Regions from separate parts of the Paenibacillus sp. 01T47 genome, predicted to be linked through region 1. Evidence: a T-box and tRNA genes for the amino acid it is inferred to sense, from the RefSeq annotation. Region 1 holds a T-box; the other holds one or more tRNA genes.
The links. A T-box is a leader RNA that pairs with one kind of tRNA and senses whether it is charged. The one in region 1 lies ahead of AC1DOV_RS15215 (arginine--tRNA ligase), so its partner is inferred to be a tRNA-Arg.

Region 1 (15,868 bases):
CTCTGCCCCTCGAATAAAACTTCACCTTGCACCGGCTGTTCAACGCCTGACAATACATGCAGCAGCGTTGATTTGCCAACACCATTAGGTCCAATAACACCGTACATCCGCCCTTTTTGAAATGAGCAGGAAAGCTTATTGAGCACAGTCCTCCCTTGCACCGTCTGAACGATGCTGCGCACCTCAATCATAACGCCCCTCCTTGCTTCAGCTTCCGCCGATGCAGCAAATACACAAAAAATGGCGCACCAAGCAGAGCCGTAACAACGCCAAGCGGTATTTCCTTAGGCGTCAGCGCCATGCGCGCAAGCGTATCAGCCCATAAAATAAATATGCCTCCACCGATAGCCGATAAAGGGGTAATTAATCGATAGTCGGGGCCAACGAGCAAACGAATGAGATGTGGAACCACGAGTCCAACAAAACCAATTACACCAGAAACAGAGACTGCTGCTGCCGTCAGCAAGGTCGAGCTGATTAAGACGATCAGCTTCGTTCTCTCGACACGGATGCCAAGATGCGCTGCATGGCGTTCCCCCAGTACAAATAAATTGAGAGATTGCCCATATGCAAGCAGAAGTGGAAAGCCTACCGCGAGAAAAGGAATAAGCATATATACATGTTCCCAGCTTCTCATCGCAAGCGACCCCATTAACCAGAACAAAATTTGATTCACGACGCCCTCTGAGACGGACACCATGAAGGATACAAAAGCGCCTAAAAAAGACTGGATGATAACCCCAGATAAAATTAGCGTTTCAATATGTATAATACCCTTGTTGCGAGACAACCAAAAAACACCAAGCAGCGTCAAGGTTCCTGTAGCAAAGGCAACTAGCGGTATCGTCCACATGCCAATCGCTGACTGCAAGCCGAATAAGATAATGAACGATGCACCAACTGAGCTCCCCGAAGACACTCCTAGTGTATAGGGATCAGCCAGCGGGTTTCGAAGAACCCCTTGAAAGCCCGTGCCAGCAAGTGCGAGACAAGCACCAACGAGGACAGCAAGCAAAATACGCGATAGACGTACTTGCGTGACGATCGCTATTTCGGCAGGTGTATAAGGAACTGAATTATCAGCAAGCCAAGGCAGCTGATGAAGCAAAATACCCCAAACATCTCGAATGGAAATACCAGCCGAACCAATCGATAAACTTACAACGATAGAAACAGCAAGAAGGAGCATAGCTGCTCCTCCATACCAAACTAATTTATAGGTCATCATTATTTTACGAGATCCGGGTGAATCACTTTCGCAAGCTCCAGCAAACCATCTGCAAGTCTCGGCCCTACACGAACAAGCGGATCCTCTGTTACTGCATGCATTTGCTTATTTTTCACCGCATCAATGACATTCCAGCCAGGACGGCTCTCAATGCCAACAACAATCGGATTCGGCTCCTCCTTCAATGCAGGGTATATAATGAGCTCGGGATTCTGAGTAACAATCGACTCTGCACTCACCTCATACCAGCCTGGAGCAGCTCCAGCAACATTCTCGCCGCCAGCCAGTGCCAGCAATTCGTCAAGGAATGTGCCAGATCCAACGGTCCAGCCTGGGGAAAATTCTAAATACACTTTCTTTTTCACTGCATTCTTAACTGCATCCGAAACTTGTTGCTTCACCGAAAGCATGTGACCTGCAACCTCAGCCGCTTCGGATTGTTTATTCATAATATGACCTAAATTTTCGATTTTGGCAATAACTGCATCATACGTGAGAGGGTCTGTCGCATAGACCGGAATTTTCAGTTCTCTGAGCTTCGTGATTGCCTCTCCATTCATTGAAGAAGACGCCAGCACGAGATCCGGATTGAGAGCTGCAACAGCTTCAATATTCGTCGTCATATCGCCAACCTTTGCCTTGCTTGCCGCCTCCTCAGGATAGTTGCTTGACTCATCTACACCTACCACACGGTCACCTGAGCCGATTGCATAAATAGCTTCGGTTTCACTAGGAGCAAGCGAGACAATTTTAGTTGGCTCTTGCTCAAACGTAATTTCCGTACCTGTATCATCCTTTAAAGTTAGTGGATAAACGGTCGATTCATTCGCCTTGGATGGCTCGTCAGTTGCAGCCTGACCAGCATTATTCGTTGTTTTTCCCGGCTCGTTAACCGTGTCCTTATTGGCACCGCATGCTCCTGTGAATACGAGCATCATCACGAGCAGAAAACCTACTAGCGTTTTCATTGTACTTTTATGTAACCTTTTCATTTTCCTTACTCCTCCTGCGTCATATATCGTATTAAAAATAGCATCCCCGACCTTGAGTCAGAAATGCTAGTATACGCTTTTTCTAATTAGGCTAAGCGAACAGCTTCTCCAACAATATCGGATCATGCAGGAGAAGATATGGTGCATCTATCCCCGTCCATCATCTATAAAATGATCCGTTGTTACTATACAACGTCTTGTTCTATTTGTCTAATGACATCCATGCCATACTCATCCTAATTATCGACGTTCTGCTTCACTCATTTGCCGCATAGGTAACGTAATGGGTCTATTTCTTAGCGCGCGTTTTTTTACCATGATGAGTGCGTTTAGCCTTGGCCTGAACTGAGCAGCAAGATGTAATTTTCAAGAGTCCGGCTCATATTTGAAGCTAACGGACATACATTCCGCTATTTGGGCTAACGGCTGCTAAAAACTAACTGGTGGAGCCAAATAAGGGGGCTTCAATGTCCGATGCAGCTACGGCAGCGTAAGTAGCGTAAATCATCACAATAACGTATCTGATGTCCATGAGCTTTTCGCAATAATCACTTCAGATCTCCTAACGGACATACATTCCGCTATTTTCAAGAATTGGGCTCATATTTGAGTCTAACGGACATAGGTTCCGCTATTTGGACAAGAATGAGCTAAAAACTTACCCGTGGAGACAAATAAGGGCTTCTATGTCCGTTACGGTTGTGGAAACAGCGAAAATGAGCTTAATAGCGTATCTGATGTCCGTTAGCTTTTCGCAATAGTCACTTCAAACCTCAACGGACATACATTACGCTATTTTCAAGAATTGGGCTCATATTTGAGTCTAACGGACATAGGGTCCGCTATTTGGGCAAAAGGTAGCTAATAACTAACTCGTGGAGCCAAATAAGGGCTTCTATGTCCGTTACGATTGCCAAAACAACGAAAATGAGCACAATAGCGTATCTGATGTCCGTTACCTCTCCTTGCGACTTCTCCACCCTTGCTATGCTTTTATTTTTCTTACCGTTCGTTCCGCAAGCAAATAGCAGACAGCAGATAATACATCCGACTCTAACACTCATTCTTTTTATGAATCTAACAAAAGAATATGCAACTCATAAAGGAGGTTCTTTCCTAGATATGAAAGTAGAACACAAACCAAATTATAATCTGCTAAAATTCACTATCATTTTACTGGTTGTGGCAATTGTCGTTGGCATAGTTTTCACATGGCTCCGAAAGGGCGAAGAATTATCTCCTCCCATGACTGAACATGTATTCGACAAAGGCGAAGCTAAATGGTCCATCGATGGTTATCCAGCGAAGGTGCTACACAACAATTTATTTAAAATCGAGCTTACTGATCTCTCGGGCGCCCCATTACAAGGAGCTGAACTATCAGTCAAGCTTGAGATGATGGATATGGTTTGCGGCGATTACGAGTTTAAAATGACGGAAGCTGAGCCTGGAACGTATACGGGCGAAGGCGTACCGCTGATGGCTGGCACATGGAAAGCGACTCTAACACTCAAGACGGTTGATCAAACGTATACCATCGACAGATTACTGCGAGCGGTTCATTAGCAAATTACCAAAGCCATGGATTAATCGAAGGAATGACACCATTCACCGCAAGCCCGCGCAAAATCGAGATGACACCCACAGCAATCGCCGTGACTACACTTGCTTTACGCATAAATCGCCGCCATTTCTTATTGGCAAAAGCAGCGATCGACGCGGCAGCCGCTAAAGCAGGGAAAGTCGATAGCCCAAACAGAGCCATGACAGCCGCTCCTTCAAGTCCTGAGCCAGTGGAGGCTGCCGTCATTTGCATCGCATAAGTTAAGCCGCATGGCAAAAATCCGAAGGCTATTCCAGTTGCGAGCAAATGGAACGTTTCCTGCTTAGCAGAGCGAGAAGCACCGCCTACTAATCTTTTGTGCAGAAAGCTAGACAATCGGTTCATGAGCGGCAGCTGAAATCTCCGCCAAAGCCAGAGCAGCAAGAAACAGCCGCCAATAATGGATGCCAATCCTTGAACCCCTGCAAATTTACCTGCAACATCCACAAAAGAACCTACTGTTCCCATTACAGCCCCTAATAAGGAATAAGAGAGAATGCGGCCTGTATTATATAGAAGCATTGATTTTTTAACTGGCGCTGAGGAATTTAATGAGACGGTTGATACAATCCCCCCGCACATACCGATACAATGAGGTGCGCTGAATAAGCCTGTTAAAATAATGAATCCAATCAGCTGCCAAGTCAGCGTCATCTGCTTGCACCAACCCGGCTCTTGCTTTGTAGCTGACCAGAAAGCCGAAGCGCATTGCTTACAACAGAAACAGAGCTAAGCGCCATCGCCGTTCCAGCCATCCAAGGCTCAAGCAAACCAAAAGCAGCAAAAGGGATGACGATAACATTGTATAGGAAAGCAAAGGTTAGATTTTGACGCACATTTCGAATCGTTAATCGGCTAATTCGAATCGCTTCTGGAATGGCATGCAGACGAGAGAAAAGCAGCGTCATATGGCCTGCGCTAAGCGCTGCATCTGTTCCTTCACCCATTGCTAAACCAACATCGGCTGCGGCTAATGCCGGTGCGTCATTCCATCCATCCCCTGCCATTGCGACTCGTTTGCCGCGACGCTTTAACTGCTCCACCAGTGCCAGCTTACCCTCGGGAAGCATGGAAGCATGTATGCTTGTAATGCCAACCGCTTTTGCAGCAGCAAATGCCGGCGCCTTGTGATCTCCAGTAGCTAGAACAGCGGAAACCCCTAAATTTTTAAGCTCTTTCACTGTCTCTCTCGCGTTTTCCTTTATCTTATCGCTAAATGCGATTACACCAGCAATCTGATCGTCTATTGCTGCATATAGCACGGTTTCACCCAAATCCTCACGTTGCCTTGCGAATGCAATGATATCGACGCTCAAAGCCCATTGGCGTTCTGCTGCAAACCGAGCATTTCCGATAGCGAAGCGCTGTTCCTCAATTATCGCTTCAACTCCTCCGCCTGGTGAGAAGACATGATGACTGGAAGCTGGAATAATAAGCCCTAGTCTGACCGCCTCCTTCTCAATTGCTCTTGAAAGCGGATGTGTGGAGTCCGCTTCAGCGGCTGCCGCCAATCTCAGCAAAGCATTTCGGCTCCCTTTAATAGCTAGTGAAGCACTTATATGAGGCTTGCCTTCCGTTAATGTTCCTGTTTTATCAAAAATGATCGTTTGAATGCTTGCCAAACGTTCAAGCGCGCCCGCTTCCTTCGTAATAATGCCTTGCTTCGCAAGTCTGCTGGCTGCGATGACAAGTGAAATCGGTGCGGCTAGACCAAGCGCGCATGGACAGGCTGCTAATAAAACAGCAATGCCGCATATGAATGCTCGGCCCCAATTCCCCGGCTCAAGAAATAATCCCCACATGAAAACCGTTGCAACGGCGAAGAGAAGCATAACAGGAACAAACCAGCTTGCAGCCGCATCTACATTTCGCTGAATGGCTGATTTCGAGCGTTGTGCTTGACGAACAAGCTCCTGTATGCGGTTAAGCATCGTATCATGGCCTGCCGCCTTCGTACGAATGCGAAGCTGCGAGCTTTCATTCCAAGTTCCCGCCCACACTTGATCTCCTTCCCGCTTTGCAATCGGCAGACTCTCGCCTGTTAGCAATGATTCGTTGGTTGCGGAGTGACCGCCGCATACAATGCCATCGACCGGAATCGTTTCTCCAGCCTGTACGATGACAATATCGCCCGCTCGAACAAATTCGGTCTGAATATGTATCACTTCACCTGCCCGTTCAACCGCCGCCGTCTGACTTTGCAGTTTGCCGAAGCCGTCTGATCCGCGCTGCGCCCGCAGCGAGGCGGAAACTTCAATGTATTTACCCAGCAGGACAGCTGTGATTACAACAGCAGAAGTTTCAAAATACAATGGCGGTGCATGAGAAGCCACCTCTGAGATCGGCCGAAACAAGCCGTTCTGAAATACGACATAATGGCTGTACAGATAGGCGGCTGTCGTTCCAATAACAACAAGCACATCCATATTGGCGCTTCGCTCGCGTACCGCATGATATGCGCCGAAATAAAAAGGCAAGCCTATAGCGAATTGAATAATCGTGGCAAGTATGAGCTGCAGCCATGGAATAGTGAGCCAAGCAGGTAAATAATCAAGCATCGGCCTTAAAAAAGGCAGATGCTGCATCATCCCAGTTAATAACGGCACCGTAAGTACCGCTGAAGCAATGAGCCGCAGCTTCAATATACGATGCTCCTTGTGCAAGCCTTCTTTAGCTGTCTCATTAAGCATCGCTTCAAAACCTAATTGCTTGACACGCTCAGCAATTTGTTTCGCTCCGAGCCGCTCAGGCTTAAACTGTACCCAAGCGGTTCGAAGCGGAAAGCTGACGGCAGCCAATTGAACACCATCCATTTTGCTGACTGCTTTCTCTATTCTTGCCGCACAAGCTGAGCAGCTCATTCCCTGAACCGCAAAATCTATCGTAAGGTCGCTATCCTCTACCTGATTATCATGTACCTGCTCCATTTGCAGCACCCGCCCTTCGTTCATCGCTGTTAATGCCTGTACCTCTGCGTTAAACTATATGACGGGCAAGCCAATTGCATGATTGGAACATCTGTTTACATTCTATTTGGCGCAGGAAGTCCCAGTATGTGAAGTGCATCCTGCATCGTTTGCTTATAACGCTCGGTAAGCCAAATACGCAAGCTTTTCGCTGAGCCTTCAGCCTTCAAAATAGGACATGTGGCGTAGAAATGGTTAAACAATGCGGAAAGCTCATATACATACGTACAAAGCTGATTAGGAGACAGCTCCAAAGCGGCAGCTTCCAGCGTTTCTGGCCAATAAGCTAAATGTCTCAGCAATGAATGCTCTTGATTCTCAAGATCGCTAATCTCAGCTAGAGCTTGTGGGTTAAACTCAGTGTCTCCTGCTCTCTTCAAAATACTGCTGGAGCGAGCATACGTATACATCAGATAAACACCTGTATTGCCGGATATTTCGGTTGCTTGATCAAGATCAAACACAACCTCTGTTTGCAAGTGAAAACGAAGCAAGTAATAACGAATCGATGCTGCTGCTATCGTACGACTTGCCAAGCCTCCTTTACGGGATCTTTTTGCGTCTATGATTTGTTCCATTCTTACTAAGAAATCCGCTATTTTTATGCCGATTCCTTGCCTGCCTGACATCGCATACGCATGCTTGCCGTCTGACGTATCGATACCTAAACCATTTGCCGTATTTGGGCTTAATGCAACAACACCATAACTGACATGCTTTAACTGCTCTGCTTGCTCCTGAAAACCCAAACCGAGCAATGCTTGTTTAACCATAGCCTGCGGATACTCTTGGCGCTGATCAATTACATTTATGACCATATCCGCATGACCGATTTTTTTCCTTACACCACTCGTATGCGTTGACCACAAACCATCAGAAAACTTCTGGTAACGGAAATCGTTATCGAGCAATCCAAACTTCCACAAATGGTAAGCAATATCTTTAGCCGTATAAGTCAAAATTCCGTTTGAGCGAACGAGCACTTTATCTGCGTGGAAATCCGATTGTTCCTCTTGTTCTCCGTTTTCATCAGAATGCTTCAGCACATAACAGCCCTTCAGCTTCCCTTCTGTTTCCTTGCGGAATATTCCCGTTGACTGCAGCAGTTCAAACGCGCGAGCCCAGAAGCCTTCACGCACAATATTGCTTTCCCATACCAGAACATCATACGTGATGCCAAACTGCTTCATTTCCTCGACATGCTCGCGCACAATTCTTTCTGCGACCAACAAGCCCATCCATGCTACATTCGAATGCCCTTCTTCCAGCTCTGCAAGAACCTTGGTACGTTGTTCAAGCAATTCTGGCTGCTCTTTATAAGCTCGATTAATACTTGAATACGTATCCCAGCAAAAATCCCCAAAACGCTCATAAGGCAGCACCGACTTTGTCTGAAGAATGCCTACCACCGTATCCGCTAATTGGTTGCCTAGATCATCAATGTAGTTATGCACCTCAACCTGATGACCCGTCCTTCTGAGCATTCGCGCAATCGTATCGCCTACGCAGGAATTACGCAAATGACCAATATGCGCAGATTTATTTGGATTGATAGATGTATGCTCAACAAGCACTTTTTTGTTAACTGTCGTTTTCTGTGATGCAAGCTGTTCTATATTGACTGCCCACCAAGACCAATTCACATAAAAATTTAGAAACCCGGGTGAAGCAATTTCAATCTTTTTTATGGATGAGGAAAGACTTGGATGCTTGATTAATTTTTGTTTGAAGTCATCTGCAATCAATGAAGGCGCACGTTTTAAAAGCCTAGCAAGCTGCATCGCAATATTGCTGCTATAATCGCCATGCGCTAAGTTAACGGGATGCTCGACCGCAATTTTGAGATTTTCAGGTCGCTCTGTACGTCCCTCTTCCAGCATGCCTTGCGTTATTTCTTCAATTGCTCCAATAATCAGCTTATGAATCATTGTAATTCCTCCTATTATCAAAATAAAAAAGGCCCCCGTCTCTAAAATAAGAGACGAGAGCCATAAAGATCCCGTGGTACCACTCTAAGTGCCAAGCCTGATAAGCAGCTTGACCCCTCATTTTCGTAACGGTCAATGACCGGATTTGCCTACTAAGTAACTTCGTTCGTTTCGGCAAACCATTTCATGGGCCCGCTTCATCTAAGACATCCGTACCGGCTTCCACTAACCCGGCTCGCTGTAACTATCGGTCCTAGACTACTGTCCCAATCGCTAATGTTGTTATTTCTAACTCATATGCTTAGAAGTATTTATACAGGAAGTGTATCTCGGTGTCAAGTCTCGCTGCATTTTTCGAACTATAACTTCCATTTGTTCAACGGTTCATCATCCCACACTTGCACTTCGATGTATCTTTCTGGTCCTCTTTCTCCCTTGGCATTCCATTCTTGTGGCAATCCAAATTCTCTTACTACTTCAAAGATCTCGTTCATAGTATAGACCTGACCTCGATAAGGCTTTCCGTCTTGGAACCTCATCGTCGGAAACAAATCTCCATAAGTAAAACTAATCGTATTTGACTCGAAATTCGACATTGGAACTTGCAGTACTTTACCTGCTGGATACCATTCTAAGAGCCATGGACATTCCCCGAGAGTCATATAATGGGGAAACTTCCGAATGGGCATGCCGCCTTTATCTATAAATAAATCTCTTGCTTTTAATTCGAGACTCCGTCGAATTTTCAAATAATCCGTGGACCGTTTGCTAGCGAAGCCTTTATTTTGAACTATGATTTCGTTTAAAACACGATCTGCTTCCTCTGGATTTAAGTCTGATAAATTGCGGAATGGACCAGTCGATTCATCATAGTAGTGATACAAGTATTCAAGCATGCCTATATTCCCCCAATCCATAAAAAGTATAATACTACTTATGGTTGCTTTTCAATATGGAAAATAGTAGAATCTATTATAGAACGTATGTTCTTATTGATAACAAAGGAGCTGCACCTTATGTTTAAGAAACTAGAATGCGTTTGCATTCACACGATCGAAATTGAGAAATCTCTTGCCTTTTACACTACGATGGGTCTAACTGAAAGCTGGAAAATAGAACGAGCATTAGAGGATGGGTTTGTTTGGAAAATCATCGGTCTAAAATTTCCAATGAAGGACAGCTCTGAACTTGTTCTTAGCAATCATCCTGACAACAAATTTACTGAAGTTGAAATTCTGGTTGAAGATGTCCGTGAAGCACACAACGAGTTAAGCAAAAATGAAGAAATTCAATGGATTAGAACACCCTTTGCTACGGAGTCAGGACATGTCGCTGTATTCGAAGCCCCTGATGGCAACGTTTTCGTTCTAGTTGGAAAATAAACCAAGAGCCGTTAAGAAGAGTTGTATATGGGCCAACCTCGAATGGGTCCAGCACTCATATCCCAACAAACATCTTATCGGCTCTTTTTTAACTCATTTCTATTAGAAATTCATAGAAGTTATTTCGTAGATTTTTGCAGCAACTGATATAAAATGACAGCTGCTTGTGCACGGCTTGCCGTTTGATTTGGTGCAAAGCTGCCATTGCCCATGCCGTTAATTGTACCCGCTGCTTGCAGCATGTCTACAGCCTCTTTGGCATATTCAGCTATAGCTGCTGCATCGTTGAACTGGGCTTTATCGTTCACTTGTTCTAACGGAATGCCCGCTTTCTGCAACGCTCTGTATGCCATTGCTGCCATATCCTGACGGCTTATTTTGTCATTAATGCCGAATGTCCCATCTGACAACCCTGTAACAATGCCTAATTGCTGAGCTGAAGCAACTGAATTATAATACCAAGCGCCTTCCTTCACATCATGGAATGTGCTGATCGCTCCTGCTTGCTTCAGGTTTAGCGTTTGAATAAGCATATGGATAAACTCTGCTCTCGTCACTGAACGATTAGGCTCAAAAGCTTGTGAAGATGCACCCGTAACGATGCCACGAGCTGCAAGCCCGATAATACTGTCTTTCGCCCATGTAACAGAAGTTATATCTTTAAAGCTTACATCGATTGAAACAGCAGCATATTTACTAAAATGAGTCGTAATAAACTTGGCTATACCTGTAACAGCATCGTATCTGCTATTCGCAAGCACTTCAAGCTTCCCATCCTCAGAAATATACAATATGACGATTTGATTTGCATTTTCGCCATTCTTCAACTCGTAAGGCACAGATACATCTACAGACAGACCATTTCCAAACTGGCTTATCATCTTGCCGCCAATGATTAAGCTGAAATCATAAACCGCATTCGTTCCAATCTGTTCACGAACCTCGCTAGACATTGTCTCGGCTGCGATTTTATTAACAATGAGTTCAATATTTCCTGTCGATTCAGTGGCTTCGAATAATGAAATCGGCAATTGAACAGTAGCAAGGCCAGCGTTGAATTCGATGGTTTTAATACCTGCCGTTTTCGCAGCTTGAACTTGCTCAACAGAAATATTGAAAGCGACCTGCTTCGCCTTATCCACAGCTTTAGCCTGGAATTTCAACAAACCGGCTTTAGCATCTGCAATAGCAGCTTTCACATCGGCAGCACTGATAGATGCCTTAGCATTGCCGTTCGCATCTATAGTAACATTAATTTCCCCTGGTTTATTAGCAGGAATGCTGCCTGTGTTGCCGTTGCCGCCAGGATTAGGGTCTCCGCCGCCATTAGGCTTGCCAGCTAATACAAGCACACCGAATCGTGAGGTGTTCTCATAAGACTTTCCTGTTGGATCGTTCCACATCCATACGCTATCTCTTTTACCCGTGCCGTTATCGTCATTGTTGACCTGAAGATCAAAACCAATGATCGTCTCGTTGCTTGAAGTGATCAAATCCAAGTTGATTGCAGCCTCTACAATGTAACCCGTAGCAATATTATCAGTCCCATAAACTGTCTTCGTCACCGAAGTGTAGTTGTCATGAGAGGCATGACCGCCTACCGTATGCAGATTTTTGTAATTAATTCGATATTGACCATCATCACCCTCATAAGCGCTAGTTTTTCCATTGTTTTGGTCTACGAAAACTTCAATGGAATCATGTTCCCATGGGTTTGGACTCGCATCCGACAATTTTTTGTCGGTTACCAAAGCATAAACATAAAGATGCTTATCGTCCCACATCGTATAAAATTCAGCTTTAGATCCTTCGCCGCCTTCTACTTTAACTTGGGTAGCAAGCTTGCTGGCGCTCGCCCACATTGCATCCATTTCACCGTCGAGAATAGGCGTACCGTATTTTGCAGTTGATACTTTTGTTCCTGAGATAAGCGTCAACTCGCCATAACCGCTGCTATTCTGATCTTGATTGTTTCCAAGATCGCTCCACGAAATGATACTGCCATTCTTGCCATGCTCAGTACCGTCATCTGAACCAGAATCTGTGACGCGAATATCAAAAGATACTTTGCTGTCCACTGCGCTTCCGCTTAACGGAATAGCAGCAGTAATTGTATAACCTTTATTCGTTTCTACAGCGTTAGCTGCCCCTCTTTCAACCTGTACCTTTTTAATTTCATTTCCGCTCTTCACGAACAAATCGACCTTATCACCAGCAAATTTCGATGGATCAGTCACGATTGCCTTTACATAGATATTATTTTCATCCCACAGCACTTTCATAGCAGCTTCTAATACGCCGCTCTTCTCCAATGAAATAGCTGGAATTGTACTCCAGAAAATATCATTGATGTTGCTTGGGTTTGGACTTCCATTTGCAGCATTTGCAGTTTTCTTCACCGCTACCAGCTTCGTTGGATCAACCATTCCCCAATAAGCAGGTTTCGCTTGGAAGTTTTTATCGAAAGCAAATGGCGCGTCTTGACGAGTGACCGGACGATTGTGGAGCCATGTATGGTCGTCAGCGATTCCCCAGAAGGTAACATTACTTATCCAGCCTTCCGGATTTTCAGCTGTCCTGCCCATATCATCCAATTTCTTCAATTCTTCGAACAACTCTTTAAAACGGTAACCTTGTTTGGCAAGCAAATCTTGAGGCACTTCTTGATAGGCATCCGTGTTGTTCGAATAAACCGAGACATCAAATTCAGTTAATTGGTTGTCGAAGCCGGCCTCACCGAACATCTTAATTGAATTCGAAATTTGCTGAATTGACGGTCCGCTAATGTTAATATGAGTTTGGTGGCCAACCGAATCAATAGGCACACCTTCTGCTTTTAATCTCTTTACAAGGTTTAATAAAAAGTTTGCTTTTTGCGGATTATTTGTTCCGTAATCATTAATAACTAGCTTGGAATCCTTAGCCTTTGCATATTTTATCGGGTCCTGCGCATACAACTCATCGAGCAATCTACGCGTTTCAGTAAAGGCAACTTTAATGAAATCTTCGCCTGTTAATTGATACCATAAACTATTACGCATACCATTCGGTCTGCCCTCATCAATGACCTCATTCACGACATCCCAATCCGTCGCGACGTCTGCATATCTTGGTACCACTGCGCTTAAGTAATCTTTTAGCCGACTGAGAACAAGCGCTTTGTTTTCTGGAGTTGGACTCAATACGGTGCCATTATCATCGTTAAACATCCAGTTTGCTGCTTGTTCATGCCACACAAGCGTGTGGAATCGCATGTTTACTTTGTTGTCTCTTGCGTATTTGGCAAGCCTATCCGCACTCTCGAAATTGTAAGTTCCCTTTGTTGAATTAATTGAACCAGGCTTCATTGCATTCTCAGCAACGACTGAACTGAAATGCATATCTAGAAGTTCTCTGCTTTTCCCTTCAAGCTGAATCGGCTCTAGCGCTGCCCCTACTTTGAAATAATTTTGATAAACATCCTTCAGCTTCGCTAGATCTGTCTGAACAGGTAGGGATGTCTTAGGCGGCGGTTCCGTCATTAAGACATTAATATCGTCGATATAATAAGCGTCACTTACACCCGAACTTTCAACATAGAAGCTTAAATCTGTTAAATTCGAATTGAAACTAAATGTCCCCTTAAGCTGTACCCAATCTGTCGAAGCTACTGCTGCTGAGGCAATGCTTACCCAGCTATATGAACCACTTGCATCCAGTTCAGCCGATAACTTTATCGTTCTGGAAGCGGAAGGCGTTTCAGTAAGCTTGACGAAAGCTGTAACCTCATATTTTGCATTTCTGGTCATTTTGTCGAATACACTAACGGCCGGCCCGTTCCAGTCCAACGAACGGCCTGTCGTTTTCAAGCTGTATTGGCCTGACTTTTGCTGTTCTTGTGATACCGCTACGGCTACGCCCTCTCCCCTTGGTTTCCAGCCTTCTACTGTACCGCCATCAAAGTTATAGCCGAATTCCAATGGCCCAATCGGAGTACCTCCACCACTACCAGGGTTTTCAGTTGGTGTATGATCTACGATCAAGAGATCATCAATAAACACGTCAGCAGTCGACGAAACTGTCTCCAAATACATCGTCATAGCTTTTGAGCCAGTAGGTCTCGTATACGATGTTTTCGAGAAGGTTGTCCAGCTTTGATCATCAATGTTTTGGTTGCCCACGATCCAATCAAAGTTATTCGTTTGATCGGTCATTCTCATCGTAACATGCGCTTGATCTGTACCTGCTCCAAGCTTTACTTTAAACGAAATATCGTAACTATGTCCCTCTTGAAGCAAAGCATTGAGCTCAATGCTCGGGCTGCAGCTAACACTACCCCGCCCAGATAACTTCAAAGCTTTTGATCCCGTTGCGGCCTGCTCTGAAGAAACGGCTGCCTGCGGAGTGCCTCCGCTGCAATTAAACGGCTGCCAGCTGCCAGCATTTCCATCCTCAAACCCATTTTGAAGCACTGTTGTAGATGCTGCTTGAGCTGTGTTCCCGAATCTTCCTATCGGCGTCAGCATACCGAAGAGCAAAATGAACGCCAATAGCATACTTAACTTCCTTCGCATTTCCATCCCCCTTATCTTAATACGAATTGATAACGCTTACACAAAAATCTTATCAAAGCAGAAAGGAATAAAATACCTGAAGAAATATAGATTGTGCTCTAAAAATAATAGTTATATTTATTACTTTAACTAGAGATTTACAGTTTACAAGGGATGAGTTCCACCCAACGCAGTCGACAATTATCCGCACAAAAAAGACCCTTATCTCACAAATGAGAAAAGGGTTTAACCATTATTATCATTACGTTTAGTTAAAATCGCATAATACGGAACTGCACATTAGAGAGATCAACAAGCTTTACATACACTTTTGTTCATTCTCTGTAACTCCATTATTATCAACGGTTAACTTCGTGCTCCCAGAAAGGGATTCTGTATAACCGCAAGCAACAGTCTCCTTCGTCATTCCCCTGTCATCCGTATATTTCAAGTATACGGCACCTTCACCTGTTAATTTCAATTGCGGTTTTATTCGAACCGTGTCGCCAGCTTTAATTACTTTTGCATAGCTATGCTTTTCAAGGCTTGAAATAATTCCAGTTTCAACCGAAACGATATCATAATCCGATTGATTATTAATCGTCACAGAGAAGCTCTGCAGCATTCCGAAATTGTCAGTATTTGTTCTAAGCCAGTTGAATAAAAAAATGACAAGCAGCAAAGAGAAAACGCCTAATAACATATATCCCATTTTTTTGCTCAATATGGCTCCTCCCTCTCTTCAAGGTATTCATCTGATTATCGATGCGTTTTTCCGAAATATGCATGAAGACTAACTTCTTCCTGATATGTAATAAGACACTCTTCCTATTAAAAAAGTAACATGTCGTTAAAAAATGTTTAAAAAGAAGGGTGTTTTAAAAAGTTAACTTCGGAATCCATACCCAAGCTTTACATCTATTAATTTTCGAGAAAAGAACCTTCGTTTCCACTTTTACAGTTTATTGGAAGGTTCTTTCTACATCCATAAAGTCTACTCACTCACGCCCTTTTGGGGACAGTTTCTAAACTTAGAATTTTGTTCTACAAAATAAAATAGCCTGTGGCCTGTTGTTCCACTAGGAACAAACAGGCACGCAGGCCAAGTACAATGAAATTTATAGTAGTGGCCATTAGGCCATATTCATTTGCTATAGTCTGTTCATTTATTAAATCTATTGCTCGGTTAAAATAATCGGACCATTTTCTGTAATAGCAAGCGTGTGCTCGTATTGCG
Region 2 (15,868 bases), on a different contig from region 1:
GAATTTGTATGTTGATCGAATCCAGGGTTATAACCTCCGCCATAACCGTTTCCGTTTCCGTTACCAAAGCCGTTTGGACCAAAGCCGGAGTAGACTGGCGGTTCTTTAGGAACAACCAAGCCTGCAATAATATAGATCAGAATAACAGCTCCGCTTGTGAAGATCGTAACGACTATAAGTAGAATCCGCAGCAGCGTCGCATCCACATTCAACATTTCTGCTAATCCACCGCAAAGACCGAATAATTTTTTGTCTCGAGAAGATCGATACAGTTTTTTCAAGACGACCATCCCTCTTTCTCAAGCTTACGTTTCAGCTGCTCAAGCTCTCGTTCAATAACCGTTTGCAATGTATTGCCCGCTTCGGATACGAATTCTTGACCCATTTTGCGAATGTCGCGAAGACTCTTTGCTTCATGCTCCATGCCGCTTATACGATCCTCCAGCTTTCTAAACACTGAACCCGATTGAATGCCTTGATCACCGAAGCCGCTCGTATATCGAGCGTTCATTCGTTGTTGAAGCCTTAGTGATTCCATACGAGCTGCATAATATTCACGCTTGTCATATACCGATTGGTATTCGCTGCGCATCTCGCGCAGCTGTTCTTCAAGATCAAGCGTGTTTTGACGGCTTTGCTCGAACAGCTCACGGTATTGAATTGAACGCTCTTCGCAGCTAGCTTTCTCATGCAATGCGATTCTTGCCATTTGCTCCTCGCCAGCCTTCAGAGCTGTCAACGCTTGATTCTCACGGCGTTCCTTTTGCTCTTCAGCTTGCAGCCATTGTGCTTTCAGGTGATTGCTATGTCCTGCATACTGCTGATACAACTTCTCAGCTTGGATAATATCTTCTCTTGTCGACCAGAGGAATTGATCAATCAACCGTACTGGATCCTCTGATTTCTCAAGCCGTTCATTTAATGTAGCGACAGTAATGTCGCGAACTCGCTTCATAATGCTCATTCAATGTCCTCCTTAACGTTTTGCGGTGCAAAACCAGCTTCATCTATCTTTACATTTTATAATGATTCGCAGCAACTAGAATGCTCTGCGTTTGTCTTTCTTAAAGAGGCTCACACCAGCAACGATTAAGCCGATTGCTAGAAGCAGTAAGATGATACCGCCGAGTTTACCGAAAATCATCATGCCGCCGATTGCAATAAGTATTCCGCCAATCCATTTCTTATTGTTCGACCAACCGACAACCCCCAATCCGATTAGTATGAACGGGAGCAAAAATCCGAATATTGCACCAAAATGAACTCCGACAAAATTAAGTACCGCGATACTGCCGACGATGACAAGCAACACGCCCAAAGCGCTTTTTCCATTCATCTCCATTTCCAACTCCTTTCGACTATTAGAATTTATTCATTTTTCTTTTCTTGCCTTACGTGTGTTGCTCTTGCTTATGTACTTAGTTTAGATCAATTTCTCCTTTTATAAAACGGACTTTCGGCGGTTTTCTCACTAGACTTAGGTCGAGTGGGCAGCCCGCCTCTAGGGTCAAATGCGGGTTAATACCCATATTTTACAGCTTAAACTACTAATATCCCTGTGTTACGTTATTATCACACAGGAGGTGTATACGCTGCCAATGAAAAACTATTCCATTAAGAAACTCATTGTAGCTGGCTTTTTGACTACCGTATTATTAAATACTGGGACCATTCCTTTCCAAACAAATGGACATGTCTATGCAGCATCATCATCGGTGGAGAAAATAATTGCAACAGGAATGAAATACTTAGGGACACCCTATGAGTTCGGCTCTGATCGAAGCACAACGAAAACATTTGATTGTTCAGATTTCACCAAACACATATTTGAAAAAGCAGCGGGCGTAACGCTTCCTTCTACCTCTGCTCTGCAAGCAGCTTATATTAAGAAAAATTCAGCGATTCAAACAGACTGGAAAAACCTAAAGCGCGGTGACCTCATGTTCTTTATGTCCTATCACGGAAGCAGTACGGCAGGTTATTCGCGTTTAACGAAGTCAAAACAAACGATTACTCATGTAGGCGTTTATTTAGGCAACGGAAAAATGCTGGATACTTATTCTAAGGAAAGCGGCGGTGTACGAATCGACAACATCGACAATACGCATTGGGAGTACCGTTTTGTTTTTGGCGGAAGCGCTCTCTAGCCGTTTTCTTATCATTAAAAAGTGCCGGTCCAGCAACGAAAGCGCATGGCCGGCACAATTTATAAGCTTTGAAGCTTATTTGCTTGTAAGAAATTGATCGAATTGCTTTTGCTTCTCCGCTATTATTTTCTCGATACCTGCCGCTTTCAGCCTCTCGATATACTCGGGCAGTATTTTATCCACATCTACAGATCCTGTTTCAAGCGCAGTTTGGTACTGCCTATCCACATTGCCGACCGCAGCTACTTCAGCCCTTACCGTATCTCCATTAAATACGAAGCCAAGACCTGGTGAAATTTTTGCCTCTTGGTTAAATTGTTTGAAGCTATTCCACTTCATTGGGTCTTCACTTTCCCATACATAATTTAAAAACTGATTGCCGAACATCCAAGTGGTTCCTGGATTATAATTTTGCGTATACTCCGTAGGCCTAATCACATTCTCACTAACCTTTATATAATGCCTGCCTTCAATTCCGTAGTTCAATAAATTGTTTAAGTAAACATCCGTATGCAGCAGATTAATAAACATCATCGCTCGCGCTGGATCTTGTGAGGTCGAAGAGATAGCCAGCATGGCCCCCGCGGTCTCTGACGTTGCTATCGTCTTCACATTTAACGGCAGCTGTGCAAGCTTTCCAATCATACCCGTCTGAATCGCCAGCTCTTCACTTTTGCCGGGCTTCAATGCGCCAGTTATTGAAAAAACATCGCCGGATCTCAGCGCCTCGCTGTTCATCGTCTGATTCGTAGCCGCATCTTTATTAATGTACCCTTTTTGAAAAAACTTGCGTGTTATGTGCAGTGTATCTATATAACGTCCCACTTCATAGGCAGGCAAAACCTTAGTGCTTTCTCCATCCTTCAAAATGACCCCAGGAATCGATGTATCTCCTAATGCATCAAAATTCCCAATGTAATGTGTATTAAATGATTCCCCCATCTTCAGATAAAGGGGGGTGATCTCCGGCTTTTTCTCTCGGACAATCTGATAAACTTCATCTAAATCTTCTATACTTTTCACTTTAGTCATATCTATTCCAAGCTCTTCAGCTATATCCGCGCGATAGATAATGCCTCCCTGCGCAGCAAGCTCCTTGTTTGTTGGAACGGCATAATTATGTCCCTCAATCTTGGCGCCTGCCAGAAATACAGGGTCAAGCGATTGCAAAATGCCTTGGCCATACTGATCTAAAAGCTCATCAACGACTAAGAAAGCACCTTTTGACACATTAATCGCGTGTTTATTCCATTGCGCTGTAAATAAAATATCAATCTTTTCACGTGATGCGATCATCAGATTGACTTTATCGTCCCACGGTCCCCAGTCAATTGGAATAAGGTCTATTTTTGCATTTATTTTCGTTAATAAGTAGTCATTCATGGCCGCTTCTATTTCTTCTTCATCTTTCTGCGGTGCACCTGTATATACAAACTTAAGCGTATACGCTTTTAATTGATGAATGTCAGAGTTATCAGCTTCATCCATTTCTCCCGTATCTAATGAAACGCTTTCATTATTGATTTCAAGTTGGCTCTTGGATTCACTGTTGCTCCATTCCGGTTCTGTGCCTGATTCATTTGAACAAGCTATGACTAGAAAGAAGCAGGTCAGCAGGAGCATCCTTGCACGCATCAAATGGTACATCGATCGAGTCATACCCGCATAGCCCCCTACTGCATGGATGAATTGCATTTGTTAGCTTAATTGTAAGGAATACACAAAAAATTGCAAGCAAGAAAAACCCGCGCCTTTAGAAGGCGCGGGTTTCATTGATCGTAACAACAGGTTGTTTACTTACTGGCTAGGAACGCATCAAATTGCTTTTGTTTCTCCGCAACCACTTTATCAACGCCTGCTTCCTTCAATTTCTTATCATATTCAGCTAACGTTTTATCGACGTCGACCGAGCCTGTTTCAAGCGCTCTTTGATATTGACGGATTACGTTTGCCAATGCTCCAACTTCCGATTTCACTGGCTCGCTGTCGAATACGAAACCAAGGCCTGGAGAAACCTTCGCATTTTGGTTGAACTCTTTAAATTTGGCCCACTTATCTGGGTCCTCTGTATTCCAAACATAGTTCAAGAACTGACTGCCGAACATCCAAGCCGAGCCTGGGTTATAGTTAGCTGTATTTCCTGTAGCTGTTATGATTTCTCCACTGCGTGTATAATGGTCGCCTTCAATACCGAAGTTAAGCAAGTTATTGATTTCCTTGTCAGTATGAAGCAAATTAATTAACATCATCGCACGGTCTGGGTCCTTAGAAGTGGAAGAGATTCCTAGCATCGAACCAGCAGTTTCAGATGTGGCGACTGTTTTTTCTGTCATCATGATTTGAGCAAGCTTCCCAGTCAGGTTAGAAGCGCTTGCAATCTCTGCGTCCTTGCCTGGTTTCATTGGCTCAATTGTAGAGAATACGTTGCCTGCCTTCCAAGCGTCTGCTGAAGCAACTTGTGTAGTCGCAGCATCTGCGTTAATGTAACCTTTCTTGAAATAGTCACGAGTCAGATTTAAATATTGCTTGTAGCGGTCAAGCTGCTCCATAGGCATCACTTTAGTATCGTCTTTATCTTTAAGAATGGCGCCAGGAATCGTTGAATCGCCCAAGAAGTCGTAATTGGCGAAGAAGTGCGAGTTGAAAGCGCCTGCCGTTGTATACAGCGGAATTAATTCCGGCTTTTTCTCCTTAACGACGGCATATACAGCATCAAGATCTTCTGGTGTTTTCACATTGCTCATATCAATGCCGAGCTCATCGGTAACATCTTTGCGGTAGACGATTCCGCCAGCAGCCGCGAGTTCCTTGTTCGTTGGAACACCGTAGTTTTTGCCGCTAATTTTTGCCCCCTCCAGAAACGCAGGGTCTAATGAATCTTTAATGCCTTGACCGTATTTATCAATCAGGTCACCTAGATCCAGAAATGCGCCTTTGGCAACATATTTAGCATGACCATTCCACTGCGCCGTGAACACAATGTCCACTTCTTCCCTCGAAGCAACCATCAAATTGATTTTATCATCCCATGCACCCCAATCAATTGGCCTGAGATCAATCGTTGCGTTGATTTTTTCAGTAAGCAGCTTGTTGAGTGCTTCTTCTACTTTTTTCTCATCCGTTTGCGGTGTGCCAGGATATACGAGAGAAATCTGATATGGCTTCAAATCTGATGCTGGCGGCTCTTCATCCTTAGTGACTGGTTTATCTGTTTCGGCAGCTGGCGCTTTTGTTGGCTCTGCGTTGTTTTTCCCGTTGTTTCCTGAACATGCGGATACAATCAGTACGATGGACATCAGCATGAGAAGAAGCATCGATGTTTTTTGTTTAACTTGCTTCATAGCGGGTGGACCTCCCTCAAAAATTTGGATTATATGCTAAATCGGCGTTGCCGATTACAGCCGTATGATTGCTGATAGCCATGAATTCAACCTTTTACAGCGCCGACAGTCAGCCCTTTTACAAAATATTTTTGAAAGAACGGATATGCAAAAATGATAGGACCGATTCCAACAACAACCATTGCCATACGAACCGTCTCGCTCGGAAACTTAAAGGTGCCTCCAGCCGCAATAATAGCCGCCGCCGCCGTACTGTTATTAGCTAAAAACTGAATGTTCAGCATCGTCTTATACATGAGGTATTGAACAGTTATGTTCGATTCCTTCGTTATGAACACAAGGCTGAGGAACCAATCATTCCAATACGTTAACGTCTGGAAGAGTGCTACTGTGGCAAGTACCGGAAGCGATAACGGCAAAACAATTTTGAAAAAGATCGTCAGCTCTCCCGCTCCATCAATTTTTGCAGACTCCAGAATGGCAACAGGAATGGTCGTTTGGAAAAACGTTCGAATGATTAGAACAAAAAACGCAGCAACTAAAAGCGGTACAATAAGAGCCATTATCGTATCCTTCAAATCGAGCATTTGAACATATACGAGATACCAAGGAACTAAGCCCCCTGAGAAAAGCATCGTAAAAAATACGAAGAAGGTAAAAAACTTGGCATGAGGAAAGTCTGATCTGGATATTGGATAAGCGTACAGCGCCATGATCATTAAGCTAAGTGAAGTTCCGACAATCGTTACAAAGATAGAGATACCATAGGATCGAAAAATTTGGGTAGCATCCTTAAATAGGAACTGGTACGCTGCCAAATCAAACTTTGATGGAATAAATTGATACCCTTCCCTGACAACTGTACTTTCATCGGAGATCGAAACCATAATAATTAAAATGAGCGGTACGATACAAAGCAACGAATACACTATAAAAAATATATTGATGCCTAGAGAAGCCGGAAGTGATAATTGGTTTTTGATATTAGATCCGGAAGGTATTTTCTCAATCTCAGCTGCTTCCATAGGATCACCTCCAAACAAAATTTTCGTAAATATACTTCGATTGCACGACTCTAAAATAACGCATTATCTTTATTAATTCGGCGGACCACCCAATTCGAGAAAAATACTAATGCGAAGCCGATTACGGATTGCAGCAACCCTGCCGCTGAGGATAAGCCAATATCACCAACCGTTAGGAATGTGCGATAAACATAGGTGTCGATAACATTCGTTACCGGGAACAACACACCCGATTCTCTTGGCACTTGGAAAAACAAACCGAAATCCGCGTTAAATATTTTTCCGATCTGGAGCAGCGTCATAATCGTAATGATCGGCATGATGAGCGGGATCGTAATACTCGTCATTTGCTTCCACTTGCTTGCTCCGTCTATGGTTGCGGCTTCGTAATACTCATCATCTATGCCAATGATGGCTGCCATATAAATGACGGTAAAGTACCCCATGCTTTTCCAGGTGTTAACGATTGGCAAAATGTAAGGCCATACTTCCTGAGTGAAATACCATTGAACCTGTTCAAGTCCAAGCGCCGGCAGCAGCGAAGTGTTCAAATACCCATGCTGATCGCTCAAGAAGCCATAGACCAAATAACTAATGACGACCATCGATAAAAAGTAGGGCAGGAACATAATCGTTTGATGAAGCTTAGCGAGAAAACGGCTTCTGATTTCATTAAGCATGATTGCAAAAGAGAGCGGGAATACCAAGTTCAATACGATAAAACCTGAGTTGTACAGCAGCGTATTCCTTGTAATGATCCAAGCGTCTGACGTTTTGAACAAATACTCAAAATTTCTTAACCCGCTCCAGGCGCTTCCAAATATTCCATCCGCGTAATTAATGTTTTTGAACGCAATTATGATTCCGAACATCGGAATGTAATTGTTCAGCAGCAGCAATACGATGGCTGGCAGCATCATTAGGTAGAACATCCAATACTTGCGAAAAATACGGAGTTGAGACATTTTTTTCATTGAACTCTTCGGAATATAGGCAGCTGTTGTTATCGCTTCCGACGTATGTTTCGCCAACGCCTTCCCCCTCCTCTTTCTAAAACTCTTGTGTTTCATCTAGGTATAATTGTATAAAAAAAAGACGCCGACATCTGTCGGCGCCGTGACCATATTAACGGTACAGTGACTTTTCAATCATACATCCTGAAAGTTTTTACGATACTCTTGCGGTGTAAGCCCTGTCGTTTTCTTAAACAGCTTAGAAAAGTGCGAGAAATTACTATATCCCACGTTTATGGCAATATCACTTATTCGGTTATTTGTTTTTTCAAGCTCGATTCTCGCCTTAGCTATACGCATTCGAACCAAATAATCCGTTAAAGAGTAACCCGTTTCCCTTCGGAACAAACGAGATAAATAAGCTGGATTCAAATAAACAGACTCTGCCGCTTGCTCACGACTGAATTCCTCTCCCATATGCTCTTCCATGTAGCGCTGAACCTTCTCCACAACTTGTGACACGTCCTTGCCGTTTTGGTTGGCATAGTCCGTTATCTGCTGGCTCAATTGCTGTGTCCATGTTCGCATGCGCGGCAATGATTTGAGAATGTTCTCGCCTACCTCCCATTCTCTATGTACAAACACGTCCGTCATTTGTACCGACTTTTTATTCAACCATTGGAACACCATATTCATATATCCATAATAAAACGATGCCATATGGGTATAATCAACTTTCAGCTCTAACATCTGGTCGAAGCATTCATCTATTCGCAAGGACAACTCCGTCTGCTTGCCGGACTCCAGCAATAGTGCCCAGTCAGCGAAGGGGGCTTGCTGAAGTGTATTCAGTCCTTGCTTCTGTGTATGATCACGCTCCATTATAATCGCACAAGTATTGCTGACGTTGCTTCTCTCTAAGGTAAGCAGCGTTTGTATTGTAGTACGGAGCTGCTTCACTTCCGCTGCTTCACTTATATAACAGGATAACGAGCAATTCAGCATCGTTTTACATTGATCAATAAATGTTTTGCATCTGGCATGCAGATCATTATTGCCTTGCTTGTCATCGAACACTCCACTATAAAATATTGCATATAAAATCCCGCTGCCATCTTGAACAATATGGCCAGATTCACCTTGAAGCACGATCTCTTCAGCTGCATTCTTAATACCATATGTCATGATCTCCTCATCACGGGCCGACCATTCCTCCCGCCACTGCTCGATGCTGATAAGCACGACGCGAATCAAACTGTCCGATTCAAGCGGTAAACCATAGGTTTGCAATGAGAAATTGAGCTGCTGCGATGCCGCTGATAAACGATAGTGAATGATATCTTGCCAGAACCGCTCAATTAATATAGGCTGCTGCTTGCTCCATTGCTCATAAAATAAGTTGTAAGTCCCGCGAATTTTTGCCAGTTGCTCCAAATCACGAGCTTTTTCCAGCGCCTCATTCACACATGCTTTTAGAGCGTTATGATCAATCGGCTTGAGCAAGTAATCGAAGCAGTCAAGCTGAACCGCCTGCTGCGCATATTTAAAATCCGCATGACCGGTCAAAAAGATTGTTACGCTGGAAGGGGAATGCTCATTCGCCCACTCTAGCAATTCGATTCCGCTTTGATTTGGCATATCAATATCCGATATCATAATGTGAATCGTATGCGCAGTCAGCAACGCCTGGGCCTCTTCCGCATCTATAGCCGTATAAATACTCGCAATCGGCAGCGTTGACCAGTCTATGCCATTCACGATGCCTCGAATTGCTATCTCCTCATCATCTACAACCAATAAGTTATACAACTGCTTTCACTCCCTCCGTAAGCTTAGGAAATACGATAACGACAATTGCTCCAGTGCCCTCCGCTTGATTGCGGAAAGTAATTGATGTCCGCTCGCCATACAGCAGCTGTAGTCTATGAATAACATTCATGATGCCTAAGCTGCTCGATTCCCCTTCCTGCAGCGGTTCTTTGTTTTGCAGCTTCTCCAGCACCTCAGGACTAAAACCCGTACCATTGTCGCTGATCGATAACGTAAATCCATGCTCGGAGTCCATTTCCGCACATATTTTGATTTGGAAAAGCTGCCGCCTGTTTTTGAACCCATGAATGATGGAGTTTTCTACAAAAGGCTGAATGGTTAATGCAGCAATTGGATAATGCAAAATGTCATCGATTCCCTCATAGGTACATTGCAGCTTCTCAGGGAACCTAATCTTTTGAATCGTCATATAGTTTTCGATATGCATTAGTTCTTCCTTAAGTGTAATCGTGTCCCGATTGGCTTTCATAATAAATCGGAAATAATCAGCGAGATGCAGCGACATCTTTTTCACCGATTCCGTATCGCCTAATGCTGCTAAATTATAAATAATATTTAAGCTGTTCATATAAAAATGCGGATTAATTTGCGCTTGGAGCTGCTTAAGCTCTCCTTGTTTTACGCGGAGCTGCTCCTCGTAAACATCAATTTTCAAGGTTTTAATTTGTTCAGCCATGATGTTGAAGGTGTTTCCTAGAAACTCAAATTCAAGCGATTTGTTTTTCTTCAATCTAACATCCAGCATTCCTAAAGAGATTTTCTTCATTCCTAGAATAAGCTCATGCAGCGGCTTAAACAGCATATTCCTCATAAAGAACAAATAAATAAGCAAAATAGCTAGAAACCCAATTGGAGCAAACAACGTCGCATTTCTAAAAAATAATAAATTACGCAGCAGCGTCCGCTCTGGTATAACGACTCGATAAGCGATATCCACCATTTCGCTCATTCTATTCATAACAAGATAGGTTTCGCCTGTATTTCGATCAGTTAGCGATTCATACGGTTTCTTCGATATTTTATAGCTGAGTTCCAGCGGCGCTAAGTTTTCCGTCAATGACTGAACAAGTTGATCGCCAGCGCGTAAATAAATGCCGTTATGGCCGATATCTCCGTCACTCCATTGAATCGATAACATTCTGTTTATATCCTGTACTTTAATGATTGCGCCGACGTATAAATCATCTGACACCTTAATGAAATTAATCAAAAAAAACTTCCCTGGCAACCGCTCATCTGCTCTGACCTCCCATAAATGTTGATCATTCATAAGCAGATTTTCTTCCTTTGTCATTGAATCCATATGCGTCTTTATTATTTTTTTTGTATCGTTATATACGCTTTTTGTTCCAAAAATAATATCTTTATCGTGATATAGAAATACAGCATCAATCAGATTATAGACACCAACGTCGCGATTTAGCTTCCCATCAATTCTAATTTTCGTTAACGTATAACCGTCACTATCCATAGGGAAGGACATTAGCAAACCTACGTCGGTATCAAGCACTGACATTTTATAAAGATAATCATTAATCTGCAATAGATTTTGATCCGTTTGTCCCACGTAAATATCGAGTGTGTTTCGATAGGTCTCAGATACTTTCTCTCGAACGATCTCACGTGAGTAACTGTTGTTAATGAGCATATAAATAACTACCGGCAGCATAACTGCCATAAACCCAATAATAAGACGAGTTCTAATCGATTTACCGAACCTCACGCTCCGCTTCCCCCTAATATCGATTGAATCATAATCATATTACCATTTAAAGCGTTTTCTTGAAATCACTTAAAATCGATATGCCTACCCTTTTTTCAAATCTATTTAAAACATAAAAAAGCGCATATAGGATTTTCACCCCACATGCGCCAACGTCATTCTTTTTTAAATCTCGACTTTCTTTTTTAACAAATAAATCATTAGAAACAAGTAACCTAAAGTAAACGCTAAATCCAGTAAAAATGGTCCGAATAAAAAATCCACATTAAATGATGAACCAAAGGTTACTGATCCGCTATTCGATTGAGGTACATTGACTGAAACTATACCCATCATACCTTCTCTTTGGTCAAATAACTGATACGTTAACCAAGAAGCAATGCTTTGTACTCCAAAGAAAAAGACAATCCCGATCCATGTAGAATGCTTCACTCGGAAGCTGCGTGCCACTGTAATGGAACATAGAATCGAGAGCATAAAGGAGGTGTACATCCAAATATAGCTTATTACCATTCCGAATAAAGCGCCGTTCTCTAAAGAAACATGTTCTTTAAAATATTGAATATCCATATCCGAAAAAGCAATGAAGATCGCGATATGAATAGCTGCTATAATCAAAACGAGCAGCATGATGATCCAGCCTAGAAGGATAGCAGCACCTATTCCATTGATTGGGTGCAGCGGCAGTAAGCGCCGGCTGTAGGATTTAATGTTTCGTTCAAACGTCCGACAGCAATGGATGAACAACAAGATAAAGACCATTACATAGCCGAAAATACTAAACGCAGTAATAAGACCTTCATCCCAGTTGCGCGTCAATCCCGTAATACTGAACGCTGCTTCTAGTATGATAAAGATTGCAAGCGTGCTGAGGATACCATCGTTGCTTCGCTTCCAATCGTATTTCAACAGCTTAATCATTCCCCAAACACCGCCTTAAACATTTCATCAACGCTTTTACCGTGAGTCAGTCGTATATTTTCTACCTCATCCTGCAATACAATCTTACCCTCGCGTATGAAAACAACTTCATCGAAGATCCGCTCAATATCGCGTACAAGATGGGTTGAAATGATTAAGCTGCTTTCTTCGTTATAGTAGTTAACAATCGCATCCAAAATTTTCGTTCTTGCTACTGGATCTACGCCTCCGATTGGCTCATCAAGCAAATACAGCCTCGCATTTCGTGATAATACCAGTGTAAGCTGAAGACGTTCATTCATCCCTTTAGATAACGCGCTTACCCGATCGCGTTTATTCAAATTCATGAAAGCAAGCATTTCATCTGCTTTCTTATGATCAAAATCGGCATAAAAATCCTTATAAAAATCTATTGCGTCCTCTACGCGCATCCAACTCTCTGTGAGCGGTTGATCTGGCATAAAAGATGTAATTGCTTTTGTCTCGTTGCTTACAAGTTGCCCGTTAATCGTTACCATGCCCGAACCTGGATGAATGAGTCCTGCAGCTATTTTCATCAATGTGCTTTTGCCACTGCCATTGCTTCCTAACAGACCAACAATCTTGCCAGGCGCCAACGTGAGTGATACTTGGTCTAGCGCCTTCTTACCGGCGAATGACTTTGATACCTCAGTCAGCTTCAAAATGCTTTCCACAGTCCTATCACTCCTTTTCTTTATCTTCTTCTTTTACCGCTTGTGAAACGATTGTTACGATATCGTTATTTGCAAAGCCCAGCTCCTGCATCCCTTGAATAAAGCGACCGAGCAAATCTCCTGCCATTTCTTTTTTGATATCCATTATTTTCGACTCCTCACTAGTGACATATCGGCCAAGCCCGCGCTTCGTTTCAACGATTTGTTCTCGCTCAAGCTCCTGAAAGGTTCGTTGTATCGTATTCGGGTTGATTTGTAGTTCTAATGCAAGTTCTCGTACCGCCGGTATTTTATCACCAGCCTTCAACTTGCCAATGACAATTTCTTTCTTAATATAATTCATGATCTGCAAGTAGATTGGCAAATTATTATCAAATTCTATGCTCACAATATGTCCTTCTCCCCTCAACTGCCCACTCGAAAACGTTGCATGTTAGGCAATATCCCGTTTTTTAAACGTAACAAAGCTAATGACCAAAAACAAACACACATATGCTGCACACACAACACCAGGGAATAACATTCCGCCAGATGACGATTCATTTCCTGTAAATAACGATAGATCTGTATTCATAAAGAGTAGATATTTGGAGAAATCGTAGCTTGATAATAACATTTTCATTAAGCCTTCCAATAAGACAGCAGTCATGCCTATTCCTATTGTCGCTCCAGATGATCTTGTTAAAATGCCGAACATAAACGTTAAAGTTACATAGATGGTTGTGTAAACCGTTTGAAATAACATTGATTTCGCAACATCCAACCAGGATACTTCCCCTGTCGCTTCAAATCCAAATGCGATTCCTCCTGCTGCAAGAGCAGCAGCTATTGTGAAAATGATGAGCGAACAAACAAAAAATATAACTGCTGTATATTTTGATGCTAAAATTTTGCTTCTACCATGAGCTCGTATGAGCAAAAACTTAACGGTTCCTAATTGATGTTCCTTTGCGACGATACCAGCTGTGAAAATAATGGCTACAATCGTTACGATCTGTCCGACTCCATTTGTTGCCATGATCGATCCAGCAAATTCTAGCATAGTTGGATATTGATCGCCAGACATTTTCCAGATTAAATAGGTGAAACCTACAATCGTAAGGAGCATTACTGCGTATGCAATGAAGAAGCTGCGTTTCTTTGACATTTTCAACCATTCATTTAATACTAGTCCGTTAAAATTAAGCAATGCGACTACCTCCAGTCCATTTCAAAAACTCGTCTTCCAGTGATATCTTCGTTTCAGTGATTCGATAAATTTTAATATTGTCTTCCCCTAGCTTGCTTACAACCTGAGGAATAAGTTCATTCTGAAGAGCTAATACAAGCTCGTTGCTATCTTTTAAAAGCTGAATAACTTCAACCCCATCTATACTTGTAGAAATCTGGCTTGCTCGCTCAATATCATCTACACGAACAACAACGGATAGTTGCTTGGATTGCTCTTCCTTATCGCTTAGTGAACGATGAGTCACATATTTACCTTCTTGAATAACAACGACTCGGCTGCACATGAGCTCCATTTCTGAGAGCAGATGACTCGATACAAGAATCGATATCCCTTCTTGGACTGCTATTCTTTGCAAATATTGCCTCATTTCACGAATGCCTGCTGGATCTAAGCCATTAGTTGGTTCATCCAGTATTAACAACGATGGATTGTCTAATAGTGCTTGTGCAATGCCTAGACGCTGCCTCATTCCAAGAGAGTATGCTTTTACTTTCTTGTTCATTGCTGCCTCTAAACCTACCAGCTCCGTAACTGCTTTTATCCGTTCTTCCGTAATGCCTGATGACATTCTCTGATATTGCTTTAGATTATCATACCCTGTCATATATGGATAAAACTCGGGATTTTCTATAATAGCTCCGATATGCCTAATGGCTCCTGTAAAATCATTACGTATGCTTTTTCCTTGAATAAGCACATCACCCTCGGACATTTGAATCAAACCAACAATCATTCGGATTGTCGTTGTTTTGCCTGCACCATTTGGCCCAAGCAACCCTACGATTTCTCCCTTGTGAATATCAAATGACATTCGATCTACGATTGCTTTGCCTCCAATACGTTTGGTTACATTTTTTAAAGAAAGTACGGGGATTGTTCCCTTTATTTCAGAAGATGATTTCATCATTTCCTTACCTCCATCGTCTTAGTGTTCTAGTTAAATAGTACACTAGGTCTAAACAGATGTAAAGGGGCAATTTTCAGGTCGATTTTACCTATTATAAAACTAAAACACAAAAAAACTCTTAAGATCATAATGATCTTAAGAGTTTGTGTTAGAAAAGTTGGTGCCGATGAGAGGACTCGAACCTCCACGGTTTCCCTCACGATTTTGAGTCGCGCGCGTCTGCCATTCCGCCACATCGGCATTTCAGTAAAGATGGCGTGCCCTAAGAGATTCGAACTCCTGGCCTTTTGATTCGTAGTCAAACGCTCTATCCAGCTGAGCTAAGGGCACATATTTTTTTTTGCAAAAAGAAATCTGTGGAGGCGCCACCCAGACTCGAACTGGGGGTAGAGCTTTTGCAGAGCTCTGCCTTACCACTTGGCTATGGCGCCAAATAAATGGAGCGGAAGACGGGAATCGAACCCGCGACCCTCGCCTTGGCAAGGCGATGCTCTACCGCTGAGCCACTTCCGCATATAAATGGCTGGGGATTCAGGGATCGAACCTGAGAATGACGGAGTCAAAGTCCGTTGCCTTACCGCTTGGCTTTTACAGTCTGCCGTGTTTAGCCACTTCACTAATCCTCCATGTGGTGCCGTCGAGAGGACTTGAACCCCCAACCTACTGATTACAAGTCAGTTGCTCTACCAGTTGAGCTACAACGGCATATTCACTTGTGTTGCTTGTACTGCATCAATGGTGGCTCGGGACGGAATCGAACCGCCGACACGAGGATTTTCAGTCCTCTGCTCTACCGACTGAGCTACCGAGCCTGATGTTGTTTTTAAGTGGCGGAGCTGACGGGATTCGAACCCGCGGTCTCCTGCGTGACAGGCAGGCATGTTGGGCCACTACACCACAGCTCCACATCATGTTCTCGGAAAGTTCCGAAAGGTAAAGAATTTGGTTGCGGGGGCAGGATTTGAACCTGCGGCCTTCGGGTTATGAGCCCGACGAGCTACCGGGCTGCTCCACCCCGCGTCATTATTATTGATTAAATGGTGGAGGATGACGGGATCGAACCGCCGACCCTCTGCTTGTAAGGCAGATGCTCTC

Region 2: it has a tRNA-Arg gene. The T-box ahead of AC1DOV_RS15215 (arginine--tRNA ligase) is inferred to sense a tRNA for this amino acid. The anticodon was not compared.

The regions. Positions count from the first base shown of each region.
Region 1 is NZ_JBFTPA010000006.1:307,158-323,025, reverse strand. Features, by position in the region: gene AC1DOV_RS15245 (heme ABC transporter ATP-binding protein) at 1-191, opposite strand, end outside; gene AC1DOV_RS15240 (FecCD family ABC transporter permease) at 188-1,225, opposite strand; gene AC1DOV_RS15235 (ABC transporter substrate-binding protein) at 1,228-2,220, opposite strand; gene AC1DOV_RS15230 (FixH family protein) at 3,343-3,786, shown strand; gene AC1DOV_RS15225 (sulfite exporter TauE/SafE family protein) at 3,791-4,477, opposite strand; gene AC1DOV_RS15220 (heavy metal translocating P-type ATPase) at 4,474-6,750, opposite strand; gene AC1DOV_RS15215 (arginine--tRNA ligase) at 6,846-8,717, opposite strand; T-box leader at 8,764-9,000, opposite strand; gene AC1DOV_RS15210 (hypothetical protein) at 9,077-9,613, opposite strand; gene AC1DOV_RS15205 (VOC family protein) at 9,734-10,099, shown strand; gene AC1DOV_RS15200 (endo-1,4-beta-xylanase) at 10,219-14,652, opposite strand; gene AC1DOV_RS15195 (hypothetical protein) at 14,951-15,355, opposite strand; gene map (type I methionyl aminopeptidase) at 15,807-15,868, opposite strand, start outside.
Region 2 is NZ_JBFTPA010000029.1:29,717-45,584, forward strand. Features, by position in the region: gene AC1DOV_RS31620 (PspC domain-containing protein) at 1-290, opposite strand, end outside; gene AC1DOV_RS31625 (PspA/IM30 family protein) at 278-964, opposite strand; gene AC1DOV_RS31630 (LiaF transmembrane domain-containing protein) at 1,040-1,336, opposite strand; gene AC1DOV_RS31635 (C40 family peptidase) at 1,599-2,147, shown strand; gene AC1DOV_RS31640 (ABC transporter substrate-binding protein) at 2,223-3,806, opposite strand; gene AC1DOV_RS31645 (ABC transporter substrate-binding protein) at 3,941-5,488, opposite strand; gene AC1DOV_RS31650 (carbohydrate ABC transporter permease) at 5,575-6,513, opposite strand; gene AC1DOV_RS31655 (ABC transporter permease) at 6,564-7,487, opposite strand; gene AC1DOV_RS31660 (helix-turn-helix domain-containing protein) at 7,662-9,275, opposite strand; gene AC1DOV_RS31665 (sensor histidine kinase) at 9,268-11,019, opposite strand; gene AC1DOV_RS31670 (hypothetical protein) at 11,185-11,940, opposite strand; gene AC1DOV_RS31675 (ABC transporter ATP-binding protein) at 11,937-12,635, opposite strand; gene AC1DOV_RS31680 (GntR family transcriptional regulator) at 12,643-13,023, opposite strand; gene AC1DOV_RS31685 (ABC transporter permease) at 13,069-13,824, opposite strand; gene AC1DOV_RS31690 (ABC transporter ATP-binding protein) at 13,817-14,773, opposite strand; tRNA gene AC1DOV_RS31695 (tRNA-Leu) at 14,932-15,013, opposite strand; tRNA gene AC1DOV_RS31700 (tRNA-Arg) at 15,027-15,103, opposite strand; tRNA gene AC1DOV_RS31705 (tRNA-Cys) at 15,131-15,204, opposite strand; tRNA gene AC1DOV_RS31710 (tRNA-Gly) at 15,212-15,286, opposite strand; tRNA gene AC1DOV_RS31715 (tRNA-Thr) at 15,403-15,478, opposite strand; tRNA gene AC1DOV_RS31720 (tRNA-Phe) at 15,510-15,585, opposite strand; tRNA gene AC1DOV_RS31725 (tRNA-Asp) at 15,602-15,678, opposite strand; tRNA gene AC1DOV_RS31730 (tRNA-Met) at 15,717-15,793, opposite strand; tRNA gene AC1DOV_RS31735 (tRNA-Val) at 15,812-15,868, opposite strand, start outside.